One region of the Brevibacillus sp. WF146 genome, then DNA from elsewhere that is predicted to be linked to it. Evidence: a T-box and tRNA genes for the amino acid it is inferred to sense, from the RefSeq annotation. Region 1 holds a T-box; the other regions hold tRNA genes.

Region 1 (6,377 bases):
CGGCGGCAGCTCGCCGGTGATGGTCACTTCGGCAGGATAATGGTTGGTGTGCAGCGTAGTCAAAGCAGGTTCCTCCTCTCCTGAACCGGAACGTTATTATGATACAGACGACAAATGATGCAGACTATTATAGTACAGCACCAGCAAAAAAAAATGGCCTTAATCCAGATACCCGCTGCCGCTGCAGTGGCTGCAGCTTACACAGCCGTCACCGTGACAATGATGGCACGCCACCCCGTGCTCGTCATAGCCGGCCCCGCCGCACTGCGGACAATTTTGTTCGCCGTTTCCTTCACACCGAGAGCAGTTCATTATCGTTCCCTCCATTCCTGTATTAATACAATAATCAACTGTTTTGTTTTTATTATATAACAGGGATTCGTACAAAGCAACAGCATTTTCAAAAAATTCCGCCGCTGATGTCACAAACAAAAACGGCTCTCCATCCCGTGGACAGAGAGCCGTTTTTCCCTATGCTGGTTGTCTGTGCGCCGCACGCCGTCAGCGGCTTTCCTTCGGCGCGATCTTTTCCAGGCCGCCCAGGTACGGACGCAGTACTTCCGGAATGACGATGGAGCCGTCCTCCTGCTGGTAGTTTTCCAGCAGAGCGGCCACGGTGCGGCCGATTGCCAGACCGGAGCCGTTGAGCGTATGGACGAACTCCGGCTTGCTCTTCGCGTCGCGGCGGAACCGGATGTTGGCCCGGCGCGCCTGGAAGTCCTCAAAGTTGGAACACGAGGAGATTTCCCGATAGGTGTTGTAGCTCGGGATCCATACCTCCAGGTCGTACTTTTTCGCGGCGGTAAACCCGAGATCGCCGGTGCACATGCTCATCACGCGGTACGGCAGGCCGAGGAGCTGCAGCACTTTTTCCGCGTTTTTCACCAGTTTTTCCAGCTCGTCGTAGGAGTCTTCCGGTTTGACGAACTTCACCAGCTCCACCTTGTTAAACTGGTGCTGGCGAATCAGTCCGCGCGTATCGCGGCCGGCCGAGCCCGCTTCGGAACGGAAACAAGCGCTGTACGCGGCGTAATAGAGCGGCAGGTCGGCTGCGTCGAGAATCTCGTCGCGGTGCATGTTGGTCACCGGCACCTCGGCTGTCGGGATCAGGAAGTAATCCGGCCCCTCCAGCTTGAAGGCGTCTTCCTCAAATTTGGGAAGCTGGCCGGTGCCGGTCATGCTGGTGCGGTTGACGATGTACGGCGGCAAAATCTCTTCGTAGCCGTGTTCGCCGGTATGCAGATCCAGCATGAAGTTCATCAGCGCCCGCTCCAGACGCGCGCCCAGCCCCTTGTAAAAGACAAACCGGCTGCCGGTTACTTTCGCCGCCGCTTCAAAGTCGAGGATGCCCAGATCGGCAGCCAGCTCCCAGTGCGGCTTCGGCTCAAACGCAAAACGGCGCGGTTCGCCCCAGGTCCAGGCCACCACGTTGTCTTCTTCCGACGTACCGATCGGCACGCTCTCGTGCGGCAGATTGGGCAGGCTCAACAAGATCTGCTCCAATTGTTCGTCCAACTGGCGCAGTTCTTCGTCCAGCGCCTTGATGCGCTCGTTTACCTGTTTCATTTCGGCGATCAGGTGGTCGGCGTTTTCCTTGTTGCGCTTCATGATCGCCACCTGTTCGGAGACCGTGTTTCGTTTATTTTTCAACGATTCCGCTTCTTGAATCACCTGGCGCCGCTTTTCATCCGTTTCGGCAAACCGGTCCAGCGCGGAAATGTCTTCGTTGCGATGTGCCAACCGGCGTTTTACCTCTTCCAAATCGCTGCGCAAAACTTTCACGTCAAGCATGGAAATCCCTCCTAATCCCTATGATCACTGGAAAGCTTCTTTTGTCCAGTCGAACCCCTTTTTGCAGGGCGATCGGAAAGCGCGCGTTCCTGCGGCACACTTCCCGCATCAGACGCACCTGCGGGCAGGACAGTAAAAAACACCCGTCCCCTCTGTAAGGGACGAGTGTCGTATACCCGCGTTGCCACCCTTGTTGACAAATGCGTCGTACGTTTCCATCCGCATTTGCCCACTCTCATCCGTCGTAACGGGACGGTTCCGGGCAAAGTTTGAACCTTTGCCACTCCGAGGTGGATTCCTTTGCACGCCGGATCGGTTTTCACCCGCCACCGACTCTCTGGGCCTGGCTCATGCAAAGTACTAGCCTCATCATCGCATTCCTTATCCGTACTTCTATTGTTAACTGTACTACAGGTTCTATACCTGTGTAAAGGAGGCGGTTGACAAAAAAACCGGCACCACGGACGGTACCGGTTTTTGCTGCGGTGTGGGATCAGGCCTGAACTTTATCGGCCCGGTACTCCTTCACCATGTCGAGGAAGAATTTGTGGATGCGCGCATCCTCCGTCAGTTCCGGGTGGAAGGCAGCCGCCAGGTAATGGCCTTGGCGGGCGGCGACGATTTTGTCTTCGTACTTCGCCAGCACCTGACCGTTTTCTCCCAGTTCCATGATGTACGGCGCCCGAATGAAGACAGCCGGAAAATCGGGAGCGATGCCCGCCACGGGCAGATCGACTTCAAAGCTCTCCTTTTGACGTCCAAACGCGTTGCGCTCCACCTTCATGTCCATCAGACCGAGGTGGCAGTCTTCCTGGCCATTGATGCGGTTGGCCAGCAGGATGGCGCCGGCGCATGTGCCGAAAATCGGCTTTTTGGCTTCGCCAAACTGGCGGATGGCTTCCATGAAGCCGTATTTGTGCATCAACTTGCTGATCGTGGTGCTTTCCCCGCCGGGGATCACCAGACCGTCCAGATCGTCGAGCTCTTCCACTTTTTTCACCGGGACCGCTGTTGCTCCGACCTCTTCCAGCATGCGGATGTGTTCAGCAACAGCCCCCTGCAGGGCAAGTACGCCAATTTTCATGTTGTCCACCTTACCAGCCGCGCTCTTGCATGCGATCCGCTTCGCGCAGTTTGGAGATTTCGATGCCCGGCATAGCCGTACCCAGTCCTTTGGAGACGCGGGCAATCAGATCGTAGTCGGTGTAGTGCGTCGTCGCTTCGACGATGGCGCGGGCAAATTTCTCCGGATTCTCCGATTTGAAGATACCGGAGCCGACGAACACGCCGTCTGCCCCGAGCTGCATCATCAGCGCAGCGTCGGACGGCGTAGCCACACCGCCGGCGGCGAAGTTGACGACCGGCAGCTTGCCGTTTTTATGAACGTATTCCAGAAGTTCGTACGGAGCACCCAGGTTTTTCGCTTCCGCCATCAGTTCGTCGTAGGACATGCTTTGCACTTTGCGGATCTGCGCCTGCATCGTGCGCATGTGGCGAACCGCTTCCACGATGTTGCCGGTACCCGGCTCCCCTTTGGTGCGGATCATGGATGCGCCTTCACCGATGCGGCGAAGTGCTTCGCCGAGATCGCGGGCGCCGCAGACAAACGGAACCGTAAAGTCTTTTTTGTTGATATGGAACATGTCGTCGGCAGGAGTGAGCACTTCGCTCTCGTCGATGTAGTCGACGCCCATCGCCTCGAGCACGCGCGCTTCAACGAAGTGGCCAATCCGTGCCTTGGCCATGACCGGGATGGATACGGCTTTCATTACTTCTTCCACGATGCCCAGGTCAGCCATGCGCGCCACGCCGCCGGCCGCGCGAATATCAGACGGTACGCGTTCCAGTGCCATAACGGCCACGGCACCGGCCGCTTCCGCAATCCTTGCTTGTTCGGCATTCACGACGTCCATGATGACGCCGCCTTTTTGCATTTCAGCCATACCTTTTTTAACGCGGGACGTTCCTACTTGTACCATGCTTTTTGCCTCCTACCCAAGTGGACTCAGGATCTGCACGTTTGTTGCAAACGTTGTCTTAATATTCACCATTGTAAACGAAGTGCGATTTTCGGCACAACCACCTATTTGCCCGTGACGCTGCTGAAAATGTTACTAATAAACTGGATGATGCTGCGGAAGAACAGGCGAATCCAGCTCGCTTCCTCCACATCTTGACCGGCCACGAGGTTGACGCCCGCCTTGGCCGCGTCCTCCGGCTGCAGGTAGTCGCTGTCCTTTGCCCCTTCTTCTTTAAAGGCCACTTTCCCGATGACCTGTCCTTTCGTCAGCGGCGCATTCAGATCCTGGAAGGTCACGACCGGCGTAAACTTGGTGTCCTCGCCGATTTTGGTCAGGACGGTTACCTCTTCGCCCGTTACAGCCGGTACGGTCAGGTCCACACCGTTTTTCACCGGCGCGGTTTCATAGCCTTTCACCGCGGCTCCCTTCTCCAACTGTTTGGTCAGCTTGAAGTTGCTGAAGCCGTAGTCCAACAGCTTTTTGGTCTCTTCGAAGCGCTTCGTCTCGCCGTTTGCCCCCATGACGACGCTGATCAGGCGCATGTCGTCCCGCGTTGCCGTACCGGTGAAGCAGTGTCCCGCCGCCTGCGTATAGCCGGTCTTCAAGCCGTCTACCCCCGGATAGTAGTTGAGAAGTCCGGGAAGCATCCAGTTGTAGTTTTTCTTTTTGATCTCGTTTGGCATACCTTCACGGAACGCCAGCACCGGAATTTTGGAGTATTCCAATGCTTCCGGGAAATCGCGAATCAGCGCGCGGGCCAGGATCGCGGAGTCGCGTGCCGACATCATGTTTTCCTTTTGTTCGGTTTGCGGTGCGTACGGTCCCAGATCGTCGGTGGGCAAACCGGTCGACGTCACGAACGAGGTGTTTTTCATCCCCAGTTCCTTGGCCTTTTTATTCATCATCGCCACGAAGTTGGCTTCGCTGCCGCCCACTCTTTCCGCAAGCAGCACGGTCGCGTCGTTGGCGGACACGATCGCCATGGCCTTGTACAGATCCTTGACGGTATGGGACTCGCCCATGTTCAGGTAGACGCCGGCGGAATCCGGCATTTTTGCGATGTAAAAGGCGTATTCGCTCACCGGGACCTTTTCGTCCCACTTGATTTTCTTTTGTTTAATCGCTTCCAGCACGAGGTACTCGGTCATCATCTTGCTCATGCTGGCCGGCGGCAGCGGCACGTCCGGATTGCTGCAGTACAGCACCTTGCCCGTGGACGCTTCCACCAGAATGGCCGATTTAACCGCCAACTGCAGGTTGGGCTGTGCGGCTCCTGCGCCAACGGCCATGCCGCCCCACGCGGTCAAAAACACAGCGACAGAAAGGAACAGCCCCATCAATCGCCTTGTCCATCTTTTTTGTTTCATTTGCTTTACTCACTCTCCCGTTTCTGTCGTTCTTCGCCACGATTGGCATGAGCACACAAATGTAAGTGTACCATACAAGCAGGCCTTCCTTGAAGCTTGTTTCGACCTGTTTGTCCGTGTCGGAGACTAGAAAAAAACCCCTTTCCAATCGTGAAAGGGGTTTTTGCGTCGATCGTCCTAGGAAATGGAGTAGTTGGGTGCTTCTTTGGTAATCTGCACGTCGTGCGGGTGGCTTTCCCGCAGACCGGCACCGGTGATGCGGACGAACTGGGCGTTGTCGATCAGGTCCTGAATGGTTTTGGCCCCGCAGTAGCCCATGCCGGCACGCAGTCCGCCGATCAATTGATAGACAACGTCAGCCAGCGGTCCTTTGTACGGGACGCGGCCCTCGATGCCTTCCGGAACCAGTTTTTGTTCGTTTTCCTGGAAGTAGCGGTCCTTGCTGCCCGCTTTCATCGCGCCGATCGACCCCATGCCGCGGTACACCTTGAACCGGCGGCCTTGGTAAATCTCGAATTCGCCCGGGCTTTCCTCGGTTCCGGCGAACAGGCTGCCGATCATGATTGCCGACGCGCCCGCTCCGATCGCTTTTGTCAGGTCACCGGAGTATTTGATGCCGCCGTCGGCAATAATTGGAATATTGTACTCGCGGGCAACGCGGGCACAGTCGTAAATGGCGGTAATCTGCGGTACGCCGATACCGGCCACGACGCGGGTGGTACAGATGGAGCCGGGCCCGATCCCTACTTTTACCACGGAGGCGCCTGCTTCGATCAGGTCGCGGGTCGCCTCTCCGGTAGCCACGTTTCCCGCCACGATGGTGAGGTCCGGATAGGCTTGTCTCAGCTTTTTCACCGTATTGATGACGTTGACGGAGTGGCCGTGTGCGGTATCCACTACCAGCACGTCAACGCCGGCCTTCACCAGCGCTTCCGCCCGTTCAAACGTGTCGGCCGACACTCCGACTGCCGCACCGCAAAGCAGACGTCCCTGCTTGTCCTTGGCCGCGTTCGGGTACTGGATCGCCTTCTCGATGTCCTTGATGGTAATCAGCCCTTTGAGAACGTTGTTTTCGTCCACCAGGGGCAGCTTCTCGATCTTGTGTTTTTGCAGGATGGCTTCCGCCTGCTGCAGCGTCGTTCCGACAGGAGCCGTCACCAGATTTTCTCTGGTCATGACATCTTTAATGGGAGTGGAG
Region 2 (6,377 bases), 460 kb from region 1:
ATGCCGGTGTAAGTAGCGAAAAGACAAGTGAGAATCTTGTCCACCGAAAGCCTAAGGGTTCCTGGGGAAGGCTCGTCCTCCCAGGGTTAGTCGGGACCTAAGCTGAGGCCGAAAGGCGTAGGCGATGGACAACAGGTTGATATTCCTGTACCACCTCCATTCCGCTTGAGCAATGGCGTGATGCAGGAGGATAGGGCGAGCGGCCTGCTGGATGGCCGTCCAAGCAGCAAGCCTGGTGTGTAGGCAAATCCGCACACCGTCAAGGGCAAGCTGTGATGGCGAGGGAAATGCAAGTACCGAAGTCCCTGATTTCACACTGCCAAGAAAAGCGTCTAGCGAGGAATGAGGTGCCCGTACCGCAAACCGACACAGGTAGGCGAGGAGAGAATCCTAAGGTGCGCGGGAGAACTCTTGCTAAGGAACTCGGCAAAATGGCCCCGTAACTTCGGGAGAAGGGGCGCCCCGGTAGGGTTAACAGCCCGAGGGGGCCGCAGTGAAAAGGCCCAAGCGACTGTTTAGCAAAAACACAGGTCTCTGCGAAGCCGCAAGGCGAAGTATAGGGGCTGACGCCTGCCCGGTGCTGGAAGGTTAAGGGGATGAGTTAGCGCAAGCGAAGCTTTGAACCGAAGCCCCAGTAAACGGCGGCCGTAACTATAACGGTCCTAAGGTAGCGAAATTCCTTGTCGGGTAAGTTCCGACCCGCACGAAAGGCGTAACGACTTGGGCGCTGTCTCGGCAAGAGACCCGGTGAAATCATAATACCTGTGAAGATGCAGGTTACCCGCGACAAGACGGAAAGACCCCATGGAGCTTTACTGTAGCCTGATATTGGACTTTGGTACGATCTGTACAGAATAGGTGGGAGCCTGAGAAGCCGGTGCGCCAGCATCGGTGGAGGCGCCGTTGGGATACCACCCTGATCGTATCGGAGTTCTAACCCGCGGCCCTGATCGGGTCGGGGAACAGTGTCAGGTGGGCAGTTTGACTGGGGCGGTCGCCTCCTAAAAGGTAACGGAGGCGCCCAAAGGTTCCCTCAGAATGGTCGGAAATCATTCGTAGAGTGTAAAGGCAGAAGGGAGCTTGACTGCGAGACCTACAAGTCGAGCAGGGACGAAAGTCGGGCTTAGTGATCCGGTGGTTCCGCATGGAAGGGCCATCGCTCAACGGATAAAAGCTACCCTGGGGATAACAGGCTTATCTCCCCCAAGAGTCCACATCGACGGGGAGGTTTGGCACCTCGATGTCGGCTCATCGCATCCTGGGGCTGAAGTAGGTCCCAAGGGTTGGGCTGTTCGCCCATTAAAGCGGTACGCGAGCTGGGTTCAGAACGTCGTGAGACAGTTCGGTCCCTATCTGTCGCGGGCGCAGGAAGTTTGAGGAGAGCTGTCCTTAGTACGAGAGGACCGGGATGGACGCACCGCTGGTGCACCAGTTGTTCCGCCAGGAGCACAGCTGGGTAGCTATGTGCGGACGGGATAAGCGCTGAAAGCATCTAAGCGTGAAGCCCCCTCCAAGATGAGACTTCCCACAGCGTCAAGCTGGTAAGACCCCTCAAAGACGATGAGGTTGATAGGTTCGGTGTGGAAGCGCGGCAACGCGTGGAGCTGACGAATACTAATCGGTCGAGGACTTATCCACTCCATATCCTTTGCCCACCATGCGTATCCGGTTTTGAAGGCGCGAAGTCTTCAACGTTCCTCGGTAGCTCAGTCGGTAGAGCAATCGGCTGTTAACCGATCGGTCGGGGGTTCGAGTCCCTCCCGAGGAGCCATATGCGGAGAGTTACCCAAGAGGCCGAAGGGGACGGTTTGCTAAACCGTTAGTATGCGAATAGCGTAGCGAGGGTTCGAATCCCTCACTCTCCGCCATCTTCCTTACAACATTCATAGTGCGTGGCGGTGTAGCTCAGCTGGCTAGAGCGTTCGGTTCATACCCGAAAGGTCGGGGGTTCAAGCCCCTCCACCGCTACCATCCTAAGTTGCGGTCGTGGTGGAATTGGCAGACACACCATCTTGAGGGGGTGGCGGGGTGACCCGTGCGAGTTCGAGTCTCGCCGACCGCACCATCAGAAACATGGCCCGTTGGTGAAGTGGTTTAACACAGCAGCCTTTCACGCTGTCATACAGGGGTTCGAATCCCCTACGGGTCACCATAGCAATACGTACCTGGATCATGGGATCCGGGCCCGCAAAGGAATCGGAGTTTGTTGGGAAGAACCGGTTCGCTTTGCGGGGAGACGTGGAGGCTTAGCTCAGCTGGGAGAGCATCTGCCTTACAAGCAGAGGGTCGGCGGTTCGATCCCGTCAGCCTCCACCATTACTGCAGAATGATAATCGTCGCGGGATGGAGCAGTCCGGTAGCTCGTCGGGCTCATAACCCGAAGGTCGCAGGTTCAAATCCTGCTCCCGCAACCAAATATGGAGCTGTGGTGAAGCTGGAGTTCACGCCGGTCTGTCACACCGGAGGTCGCGGGTTCGAGTCCCGTCAGCTCCGCCATTTACTTGCCTCGGATCAAAATGGCGCACCGAGAACCGCTTACGGTTCGGTAGCTCAGTCGGTAGAGCAGAGGACTGAAAATCCTCGTGTCGGCGGTTCGATTCCGTCCCGAACCACCATTTCGTTTCATAGGATTTTGCCGGTGTAGCTCAATTGGTAGAGCACCTGACTTGTAATCAGGGGGTTGTGGGTTCGATTCCTATCGCCGGCACCACGTATTGGGGTATCGCCAAGCGGTAAGGCAACGGACTTTGACTCCGTCATTCCTAGGTTCGAATCCTAGTACCCCAGCCATGTTCATGAGCCATTAGCTCAGTTGGTAGAGCATCTGACTTTTAATCAGAGGGTCGAAGGTTCGAGTCCTTCATGGCTCACCAGTTTTTTTACAACCCCACAAGTGAGCAATGTACTCGCGCATCTTCCGTTTGCTTTGCGGGGACCCCATGACGCATGCGGGTGTGGCGGAATTGGCAGACGCACCAGATTTAGGTTCTGGCGGGCAACCGTGGGGGTTCAAGTCCCTTCACCCGCACCATAGCAGATCGGGAAGGTTTGCGGACAGTGCAAGCCTTTTATCACTGTGATACAGCAAGAACCAGCATCTTCTTCTGGAAGAGTCGCCTGCGTTGGCTGTGCTGTACCAGATCTTTTCATCATAATTACGAAACGATGCGGACGTAGCTCAATTGGTAGAGCGTCGCCTTGCCAAGGCGAAGGTCGCGGGTTCGAGACCCGTCGTCCGCTCCATTTTTTCTGCTCTCTGTCCACGCGTGTCGGTCGGAGAGACAGTTGCTTGTGTGCCCTTAGCTCAGCTGGATAGAGCGTTTGACTACGAATCAAAAGGTCGGGAGTTCGAATCTCTCAGGGCACGCCATAACATTGCATATCGAACCGCAGAGTAGGAGATCTTCCTACTCTTTTTTTCTATAGGCGGTTTCTCAATTTTACAACTATTAACGAATTTTTCCTTGTATCTTCCAGAGTGATCCAGTACCTTAGGAGTAGGTTTCCTCGACGGAAGCCTCCGGATGATCAAGACAAGCGGCAGGCCATCACTATTGCCGTAACTGGACGATAACGTGGGAACAGGAGTTGTGTCATCCATGAATCAAATCAAATTGGAGCAGCCTCATCCTGCTGTGGAAAAGTTGATTGGAAATATCGAAAAAGTGCTGATCGGCAAGCGGTCGATCATTGAATTATGCGTGACGGCCATCTTGGCAAACGGCCACGTTTTGCTGGAAGACGTTCCGGGTGTCGGCAAGACCATGCTGGTCCGCGCGTTGGCCCGCTCGATCGGGGGGGACTTCAAGCGCATCCAGTTTACGCCCGATCTGCTGCCGACGGACGTGACGGGGGTGGCGATCTTCAATCAAAAGAGCATGGAATTCGAGTTCCGTCCCGGTCCCATCTTCGCCAATGTGATTTTGGCCGACGAGATTAACCGGACATCGCCCAAAACCCAGTCGGCCTTACTGGAAGCGATGGAAGAGCGCTCGGTAACGGTAGACGGGGTGACGTATCGGTTGGCTGAGCCGTTTTTTGTCATGGCGACGCAAAACCCCCTGGAATACGAAGGAACCTTCCCGCTGCCGGAGGCGCAGTTGGACCGTTTTCTCCTGCAGCTTCGCCTGGGCTATCCCACGGTGGACGAAGAAATGCGCATGCTGAACCGCTTTGCCGAAACCAATCCGTTGGAACACCTGGAGCCGGTGATGACTGCGGACGATCTGGCCGTCCTGCAGCGCCAGGCTGCCGCCGTCAAGGTGTCGGAGTCGGTCAAGGAGTATATCGTTCGCCTGTGCCACCGGACGCGCGATCATCACCAGGTCTACCTCGGCGTCAGCCCGCGGGGCGCGCTGGCGCTGTTCCGAGCCGTGCAGGCGCTGGCGTTCGTGCGCGGCCGGGATTATGTCATTCCCGATGACGTGAAGGAACTGGTGCCTGTGACCTTTGCCCACCGGATCATTCTCAAACCGGAGGCGCGTCTGGAAGGAGCGACGATCGACCGGATTCTGTCCGCTATCCTGTCGGAAACCCGCGTGCCGGTCAGCTAGAGGCGGTGACGCGTATGAAAGAATGGACATCCGGGAAGATCAAGGCAATTGCGTTGATCGTGACCACTTATGCGTTTGCCAAGTTTCAGGGCGGTTTTGCCAGTTGGTTTTTGTTCTACAGCAGCCTGGTTTTCTTGGCGTACGAGCTGCTTGCCTATTTTCTCATGTTCGCCGGCCTTGAGGTTGAACGTGAAATCGACCGTACTCGCTTGCGGGAAGGGGAGGACGTGATCGTGACGGTCCGGCTGAAGCGGAGGATCTGGTTCCCGCTGGGCTGGAACATGGTGATCGAACCGCTGCCCGACCGGCTGGCCGGCGTTTTCGAGCCGCACCGTCAGCTCATCTTTCCCTGGTTCAAGCGCAGCGTGGAGTTTCGCTACGTCATCCCGGGACTGCCGCGCGGCTACTATCACCTGCAAGCGTGCGTCATCTGCGGCGGGGACTTTTTCGGGTTTATCGAGCGACGAAGAACGTATCCCCTCTTCAACGACTTTTTGGTCTATCCCCGTTACCGGGAGCTGACGAACTGGTCGTTGGGAGACGGCAACTTCAGCGGGACGGTTCACGTCTCGCACCGCCATTCGGATGATGTAGCGGCGGTGCGGGGCGTCCGGGACTATCAGCGCGGGGATCGGCTGAGCCAGATTCATTGGCGGGCGTCGGCCAGGGGAACCGGGCTGAAGACCAAGGAATTCGAGCACCAGGCGATGAACCAGGTCGTGTTCTTTCTCGACGTGGAAAAAGAGCGCTACCGGAACAAGCCACCTCAATTGTTTGAAACGGCGGTCAAACTGACGGCCAGCCTGACCGCGTACGCCAACCGCAACCAGTATCACTACGGATTGGTGTACAAGCAAAAGGACCGGGTGGCCATTCCTCCGGCCTGTTCCCCGGCGCACTTTTTCCGGGTATTTGACCAGTTGGCCCGCGTCATGCCGGAGGGGACGGACTCGTTTGTCCGCATCCTCAGCCGGGAAGCGCTGGAACAGCCGCCGGGCGTGACCCTGACGGTGATCACGGCCCGCCTCGACAAGGCGCTGGTCGCCCTTCTGACGCAGTTGTCCCAGCGGGGCCGGCGCGTCCATCTGCTGTATGTGCATGCCGATCCCCTGTTGACGCTCGAAGAGAAGCAGGCCCTGCGGCTGCTGGCTTCGGGCAGGGTCACCTGCAAGTCGGTGCCGATGAGCGATTTCGAAGAGTGGAAGCGGATCGGAGGTGCATGACGTCGTGAGCGTATGGAAGCGTCCCAAAGGATTCGAGTGGATCGCGGCGCTGCTCTTGTTTCTCATGCTGCGGGAATGGCTGCTGCCGCTTCAGGAGCTGACAGACACCGGCACCCTGTGGCCGTTTTACGCGATTGCGGCTGGCGTTCTTCTGATCGACCTGGTGGTGCCGTACCGCTGGCTGACGTTTCCGGTTAAGCTTGTGGGCCTCCTGGTGATTTTGCACGACGGTTTTTTTGTCACCCCGTTTTTTGATGGCCAATGGCTGAGGGAGCTGTGCGTCCGGGTTGTGCACGACCTGCCGCTGGCGTTTCAGCAGGAGTGGACGTCCATGTCGCCGATCTCGCGCAATGCGCTGTTTGATCTGCTCCTTGCAGTGTTGATCTCGATGCTGTCGTATCTGGTGCTGGAACAGCGGCAGGGGCTCTGGTTCGTCTTTTTGACCGAGCTGTACCTGGCTGTGCTGGATACGTTCATGCCGTATGAAGCGGACGGGGGGATCATCCGCACGCTGGTGTACGGATTTTTGCTGTTGGCCGTCACCCATCTGTTCGCCATGGCCAACAAGGCGCCCATTACCGGCGGTCGGCGCTGGACGCTG
Region 3 (6,377 bases), 1.3 Mb from region 1:
CCTGCTGGTGGCCTGCTTCGGCTCGGCCATCCCGATTCTCTGTCTGTCGATCGGCGTTCCGCGCATCGGCAACGGACTGGCGACGATTCTCAGCGCCGCCGAACTGCCGACGGTCGTGCTGCTCTCCAGTCTGGTGCTGCGCGAACAGGTCAGCCTCAGCCAGTGGGGCGGCGTCCTGATGATCCTGGCCGCCATCGCCGTGCCGCAGATCAAGTGGAATCGGCTGTTCACCCCCGCCCGAGAGCCGCACCGGCACGGGATGTAACGGAAGCCGCCGGGTACGGTTAGGCGCTGCACGGTTCAGCGCCTCTGCACCCTACGCCATGCGGGCGTGCCGACCGGATACAGGGTTGGCACGCCCGCTTTCTTTGCGTTCTCCGCTCCCAATCCGTTTTTGCCGCCCCGACAGGAAACGGCGAAACCGCCGCGAATTGAATCATCATAAAATTTCGAAAGTGAAGGGACGCCTGACCATGGAAAAGCGGCATGACGTTTTGTTCACGCAACTGCTCGATTACCGGCAAGCGACACTCGATTCCGTCTTACACCTCACGGAGGAACAGGCGGATGTCATTCCCGCCGGTTTTTCCAACAACATTCGCTGGCATCTGGGCCATATCTACCTTGATCAGTATCTGTGGATCATCCATTTGACCAAGGAAGAGATCCCTCTGCCCGAGGGCTTTCGCGAGTGGTTCAACTACGGCACGAAACCGGCGGACTGGCGTGCGACTCCGCCTTCGCTGGATACGCTGCGGCAGCTTCTGCAGGAACAGCCGCGCTCCATCCGGGAGACGTACGGCCACCGGCTGGAAGAAGAGTTTCCCGCCACGGAGTCGGGCATGCACACGATCGCCCAGGTTTTGGTGCGAACCATTTTTCACGAGGGGCTGCATTTCGCGGCGATCAACGACATCAAGCGCTTTATCTAGTACAGCAGCCGACTCAAATCAAAAAGCCCGGCGCCTGCAGCGATTTGCTGCACTCACCGGGCTGTGCTTGCTGATAATAGATGGTGCGGTCGGCGAGACTCGAACTCGCACGGGTCGCCCCGCCACCCCCTCAAGATGGTGTGTCTGCCAATTCCACCACGACCGCATGTGTCTGGGTTGGGGACTTCCCTTGGTGAACATGAAAATGGGGCGATCGATGGGAATCGAACCCACGAATGCCGGAGCCACAATCCGGTGCGTTAACCACTTCGCCACGATCGCCATGAACATATGGTAGCGGTGGAGGGGCTTGAACCCCCGACCTTTCGGGTATGAACCGAACGCTCTAGCCAGCTGAGCTACACCGCCAGAAATATATGGAGCGGGTGATGGGAATCGAACCCACGCGACCAGCTTGGAAGGCTGGGGTTCTACCATTGAACTACACCCGCACGCAATAATCGGTCAGCGCAGAAGATCGAATGCCGCTCTGCGCCGCCCGTCGCTGATGAGAAAAAGAATGGTCGGGAAGACAGGATTTGAACCTGCGACCTCTTGGTCCCGAACCAAGCGCTCTACCAAGCTGAGCCACTTCCCGACGTGGAGGTGAGACGCGGGCTGCGCCAACTTCCCACCTCTTGCGTATGGCGTGCCCTGAGAGATTCGAACTCCCGACCTTTTGATTCGTAGTCAAACGCTCTATCCAGCTGAGCTAAGGGCACAAAACATGTAAGGGTGTTGAACTGGAGCGGACGACGGGGCTCGAACCCGCGGCCTTCGCCTTGGCAAGGCGACGCTCTACCAGCTGAGCTACGTCCGCACGTGATGCAACCGCTCGAAAAAAGCGTATTTCCTGAAGCTTGAACATTGGGTATGGTGCGGTCGAGAGGACTTGAACCTCCACGGTGTTGCCACCACTAGAACCTGAATCTAGCGCGTCTGCCAATTCCGCCACGACCGCATATATCGTTGTCCCATAAAGGTGGTGGAGGCTGACGGGATCGAACCGCCGACCCTCTGCTTGTAAGGCAGATGCTCTCCCAGCTGAGCTAAGCCTCCGCTCCGTCCCGCAAAGTGAAACGGAGGCTTCTCAGCAGATCCGAGTGCTTTGCGGGGGCCCCCGGACAGGAGCCAGGGGCTTTTCCTATGGTGACCCGTAGGGGATTCGAACCCCTGAATGACAGCGTGAAAGGCTGCTGTGTTAAACCACTTCACCAACGGGCCAGGTGTTTGATGGCGGATGGAGTGGGATTTGAACCCACGAGACGAGTTATCCCCGTCTACACGATTTCCAATCGTGCTCCTTCGGCCTCTCGGACATCCATCCAGATCGTTTTTGCCGTTCTCTCATCGGCAAGAATTAATCTATCACATCTCCAAAGCTTTTTCAAGTGGTATTTTAAAATTTTTTTCTGGTTAAAAGAGAAGATGTTGGCCGTGCGCTTGTTTCATTGTACCGGTTCCGCTTTCGGAAGGCAACGAAAAGGCCCCTTGTTCACAAGGGGCCCTTGCGCGCAGCAGTGGGACGGCAGTCAGGCCGCCGCTCGGTCGATTCTCCTTTCGCCCCGGTTTACACGCGGTCGATCGCTCCGTACCTGTGGACATCGTCCGCGGTAATCCGCGCCAGTTGATTCAAAAACTCGATTTGAAAACGTCCCGGCCCCTCCGCTCCTCTCCCGGCAGCAGCCAGTTCCGCCGCCACGCCATAGCTGACGAGAGCGGACGCCCCCGCCAGCAGCACGTCTTTCTCCACCGCGGCAAACGCGCCCAGAACGGACGTGAGCAGACAACCCGTTCCCGTTACTTTGGTCAGGATGGGATGGCCGTTGCGGATGAGGTAGGTGGTGCGGCCGTCCGTGATGACATCCTCTTTCCCCGTGATTACGACGGTCGTGCCCAACAGCTTCGCCGCCGATTGCGCGAGCGAGACGGCATCGCCGCTCCCTTCGCCCGCATCGACGCCTTTGATCGTCCAGTTCTCGCCAATCACATGAGCGATTTCCGCAGCATTGCCGCGAATGACGGACACCCGGACCTCCCGCATGATCGTTTGGGCCGTTTTCGTCCGATACGGTGTCGCCCCCGCTCCCACCGGGTCGAAAATGACCGGCACGCCGTGCTGATTGGCCGACCGGCCCGCGATCAGCATGGCCTCCACCTCCGCCTCATTCAGCGTGCCGATGTTCAGCACCAGCGCGCCGGCGATCCTGGCCATGTCCGCCACCTCTTCCTTGGCGTACGCCATGACAGGCGAAGCGCCCAGGGCCAACAGGCCGTTGGCGGTAAAGTTGGTGACGACGACGTTGGTGATGTTGTGGACAAGGGGATTGGCCTCACGCACCTTCTCCAGCGTGTTCCCGATGTCTCGAAGCAATGTCATGAAAAGCGCCTCCTGATCCTTTGGTGGTTTGTCCCCTCATTATCTCACAAGATCGAGGCTGGAGACAGACAAGTACGTACACAAGCGGCCCTTTTGCCGCAAAAAAACCCCTCCCGGCAAACAGCCGTACGCGCTGTTTTTCCGGGAGGGGTTCGCGTTGGATGGACCGGCCGGCGATTCACTCATCCGGTCTGAAGCCGGTCCGGCATCAATGGTGTGGCAGGGTGAGCGAGCGCGGAATGCTTTCCGTTTCGGATTCGGCGCGATCGTGTGCCCGCCCGCCTGCGGCTGCGGTCCAGTTGATCACCCGGCTGGCAATCGCCACCGCCAGGATCGTGTAAAGCGTTTCGCGGAGCGGCAGGTACAACAGCGACAGGCTGAGGACCAGCGCGTCCAGCAGGAGAAAGACCGTCCCGATCGACAGACCGGTGTGACGGCTGAGCAGCACGGCCAGGATGTCGTCCCCGCCGGTGGCGCCGCCGTATCGCAGCACGATCCCCGCCCCCCATCCGGTCAGCAGGCCGGACAGCAGGGCGGCCAGCGGCATGAAGCCGCTCAGATCGATGTGCAGCGGCGAGAACCGCTCAAACAAATCGTAAAAGCCGGAAAAGGCGAAAGAAGCGATCATCGTGTTGGCCAGAAACTGGCGTCCCTTCACGTGAAAGGCGACGAGAAACAGCGGAATGTCGAGCGCCAGCGTCATGATCGCCGGCGACAGGTCAAACGCGTACTTGGCCAGCAGGGCCAACCCGACAAACCCGCCCTCCGACAAGTGGTTCTGAGCATTGATGTGGTAATACGCAAAAGCCAAAACAAACGCGCCGAACACAATCCAACACAATTGTCGAACGTACGCAACTGCTCTCCTCATCTGGGATTCCTCGCATCGTACACCGTTTTGGCGCGGGCGCCCTTCCGGCTACGGAGGAACTCCGGACGATTCGATCTCGTTTCATATCCACAATCTCGCTTTCGTAGCAGGTTGGGTCGCCCGAGAGACGATCAACGGCTACGTCGCTAGATGTAGGAGAGGTCATAACGTTTCCAGACGGTCTTGTACGGACCCATCGGTATCAAGATCCTTTCCTGTTTCATGGCTCTATTTTACCATATACAGGGTGTGCTGGCGAACGTGCGTACGGCGCAAAAGCCGGCGCTTCCCGGAAAAATCGCGCCTTTCCCGCGTTTGGGCCTGCCTGCTTCACTGATCCCGGCTCCTAGCTCCCTGTATCTTGCGTTTTCGCCGGTCTGTACGCACCTGTTTTCATGGCGGCTCCCCGCGGACGGTTTTTACGGCCAGGGGCGCAAATCAGGAAAAAATGCCCTACTGCAATCGGCAAATGCCTCCTATAATGATGTCCAACAACGATTGATACCGACATCCAGAGGAGACACGAATGAAACCACGACAGATCAAGACAATCATCACATTGGCCCTGCTGCTCGGCGCCGCCTCCCTCCCTGCGGAGCCGGCGCAGGCGGGCGGCATCCAAAACGCAAAGGTAGCGGCCACCTCGCTGAACGTCCGCAGCGAGCCGAGCATGGACGCACCGATTGTCGGCTCCCTGCCCTACGGCACCCTCGTATCCATTTCCCAGGAATCCTACGGGTGGGCCAAAATCAGCACCGGCCGGACCAGCGGCTGGGTGGCCGGCTATTATCTGAAAAAAGGGGACGAGCCCGGGACGAAGGGAACAGCCGGCAGCGTTCGTCCCGCCCAGCCGGCTTCCGTTTCCAAACGCGGCACGGTCCTGGCCGACGCCCTGCGCCTGCGCAAGGGACCGGGGGTGGAACACCCGATTCTGCAGGTGCTGCCCCAGGGAACCGCGCTGGAGATTACCGGCCAGCAGCAGGACTGGCTGCGCGTCCGGACACCGGCCGGGGCAACCGGTTGGGTGTTGGGGAGCTATGTCGGGACGGGGACCAACGCCCCCCGAACGGAACAGAACAGCAGCGCGCAGGCAATCGGCGCAAACGTGAACCGGACGCCGGGTTTGAAAGGTAAGGTCATCGTCATCGACCCCGGGCACGGCGGCATCGACGCCGGCGCCCTCGGGACAAAATACGGCACCCAGGAAAAGACGGTCAATCTCCAAACCGCCCGTTACGTGGCGGACAAGCTGCGCCAGCTCGGGGCCCGCGTGACCATGACCCGCACCGGGGACGGGGACAGCCCCGCTCTGTTCCAACGGGTGGCTCTGAGCGAAACCCTGGGAGCCGATGCGTTTATCAGCATCCACTACAATTCGTCGCCCAAACCGGCAAGCGGGACGTTGACGTTTTTCTACCAGGAAAAGAAAGATTTGCCCCTGGCTCAGGCGATTGAAGCCCGCCTCCGGGATCTGTACGGCATGAAGAGCAACGGCCTATCCTTTGGGGATTACCACGTCCTGCGGGAAAACGACCGGCCGGCCGTTCTGGTGGAACTGGGGTTTCTGACCAATCCGAGGGACGAGGCGATGATCCGGACGGCGGATTATCAGCAGCGGGCGGCGGAGGCGATCGTCGCGGGGTTGAAGGATTATTTTGGCGGATAAGGAGAAAGACACTTTTCGTACAGCTTGGGAGCGGTGAGGACCGTCCCCTTGATCGAAAGCGTTGTCTCCAGGTTACGGCAGCAGTCTCTCTTGGAATAGACACTGGCCCCCCTGATGGAAAGGTAGGGGGGCGTTTTTCCGGCTATGAAATGGGATTTTTTCAATGCCCGGGGTCATACACATTCATTACCACTTGCTTGGAATCAGACGTATCCATTGTTTTATAGGGAATATTTACGGCGAAAACCCTCATGGATGCGGTAATTTCTTCATAGGCCCTGATTTTACCATAAGAGCGGATGCTATTGAGATAGCTTGTCAACCCCTCGTCAAACTTGCCTGCTCTAAATTGATACGTCCCTTTATATTTATAGTACTCCCCTAGTGACGCATGTTTATATGGAGTGTTCACATGAAAAGGTAGAAATTGATCCTCTGCCTCAATAAGTTCAGTAATTGACTTGAAGTCGTCCATTTTTAAATAAATTTCTAACAATTCATTTATAACATGGATTCGCGCAGGTTTGC

What was found. A T-box is a leader RNA that pairs with one kind of tRNA and senses whether it is charged. The one in region 1 lies ahead of serS (serine--tRNA ligase), so its partner is inferred to be a tRNA-Ser.
Region 2: it encodes a tRNA-Ser, which carries the amino acid that the T-box ahead of serS (serine--tRNA ligase) is inferred to sense. The anticodon was not compared.
Region 3: it encodes a tRNA-Ser, which carries the amino acid that the T-box ahead of serS (serine--tRNA ligase) is inferred to sense. The anticodon was not compared.

The regions. Positions count from the first base shown of each region.
Region 1 covers NZ_CP109943.1:231,672-238,048, forward strand. Annotated here, with positions in the region: gene aceB (malate synthase A) at 1-63, opposite strand, end outside; gene A6764_RS01375 (hypothetical protein) at 160-312, opposite strand; gene serS (serine--tRNA ligase) at 502-1,791, opposite strand; T-box leader at 1,946-2,173, opposite strand; gene pdxT (pyridoxal 5'-phosphate synthase glutaminase subunit PdxT) at 2,285-2,875, opposite strand; gene pdxS (pyridoxal 5'-phosphate synthase lyase subunit PdxS) at 2,886-3,770, opposite strand; gene A6764_RS01395 (D-alanyl-D-alanine carboxypeptidase family protein) at 3,875-5,179, opposite strand; gene guaB (IMP dehydrogenase) at 5,357-6,377, opposite strand, start outside.
Region 2 covers NZ_CP109943.1:4,243,319-4,249,695, reverse strand. Annotated here, with positions in the region: rRNA gene A6764_RS21100 (23S ribosomal RNA) at 1-1,638, shown strand, start outside; tRNA gene A6764_RS21095 (tRNA-Asn) at 1,696-1,771, shown strand; tRNA gene A6764_RS21090 (tRNA-Ser) at 1,777-1,868, shown strand; tRNA gene A6764_RS21085 (tRNA-Met) at 1,895-1,971, shown strand; tRNA gene A6764_RS21080 (tRNA-Leu) at 1,981-2,065, shown strand; tRNA gene A6764_RS21075 (tRNA-Glu) at 2,076-2,152, shown strand; tRNA gene A6764_RS21070 (tRNA-Val) at 2,241-2,316, shown strand; tRNA gene A6764_RS21065 (tRNA-Met) at 2,338-2,414, shown strand; tRNA gene A6764_RS21060 (tRNA-Asp) at 2,420-2,496, shown strand; tRNA gene A6764_RS21055 (tRNA-Phe) at 2,540-2,615, shown strand; tRNA gene A6764_RS21050 (tRNA-Thr) at 2,635-2,710, shown strand; tRNA gene A6764_RS21045 (tRNA-Gln) at 2,716-2,790, shown strand; tRNA gene A6764_RS21040 (tRNA-Lys) at 2,798-2,873, shown strand; tRNA gene A6764_RS21035 (tRNA-Leu) at 2,949-3,031, shown strand; tRNA gene A6764_RS21030 (tRNA-Gly) at 3,168-3,243, shown strand; tRNA gene A6764_RS21025 (tRNA-Arg) at 3,294-3,370, shown strand; gene A6764_RS21020 (AAA family ATPase) at 3,600-4,553, shown strand; gene A6764_RS21015 (DUF58 domain-containing protein) at 4,568-5,776, shown strand; gene A6764_RS21010 (transglutaminase TgpA family protein) at 5,781-6,377, shown strand, end outside.
Region 3 covers NZ_CP109943.1:1,581,071-1,587,447, reverse strand. Annotated here, with positions in the region: gene A6764_RS07790 (EamA family transporter) at 1-265, shown strand, start outside; gene A6764_RS07785 (DinB family protein) at 474-932, shown strand; tRNA gene A6764_RS07780 (tRNA-Leu) at 1,014-1,098, opposite strand; tRNA gene A6764_RS07775 (tRNA-His) at 1,139-1,214, opposite strand; tRNA gene A6764_RS07770 (tRNA-Met) at 1,225-1,301, opposite strand; tRNA gene A6764_RS07765 (tRNA-Gly) at 1,311-1,384, opposite strand; tRNA gene A6764_RS07760 (tRNA-Pro) at 1,454-1,530, opposite strand; tRNA gene A6764_RS07755 (tRNA-Arg) at 1,578-1,654, opposite strand; tRNA gene A6764_RS07750 (tRNA-Gly) at 1,677-1,752, opposite strand; tRNA gene A6764_RS07745 (tRNA-Leu) at 1,807-1,893, opposite strand; tRNA gene A6764_RS07740 (tRNA-Val) at 1,916-1,991, opposite strand; tRNA gene A6764_RS07735 (tRNA-Glu) at 2,080-2,156, opposite strand; tRNA gene A6764_RS07730 (tRNA-Ser) at 2,167-2,259, opposite strand; gene thiM (hydroxyethylthiazole kinase) at 2,503-3,312, opposite strand; gene A6764_RS07720 (YitT family protein) at 3,521-4,183, opposite strand; gene A6764_RS07715 (N-acetylmuramoyl-L-alanine amidase family protein) at 4,710-5,849, shown strand; gene A6764_RS07710 (tetratricopeptide repeat protein) at 6,010-6,377, opposite strand, start outside.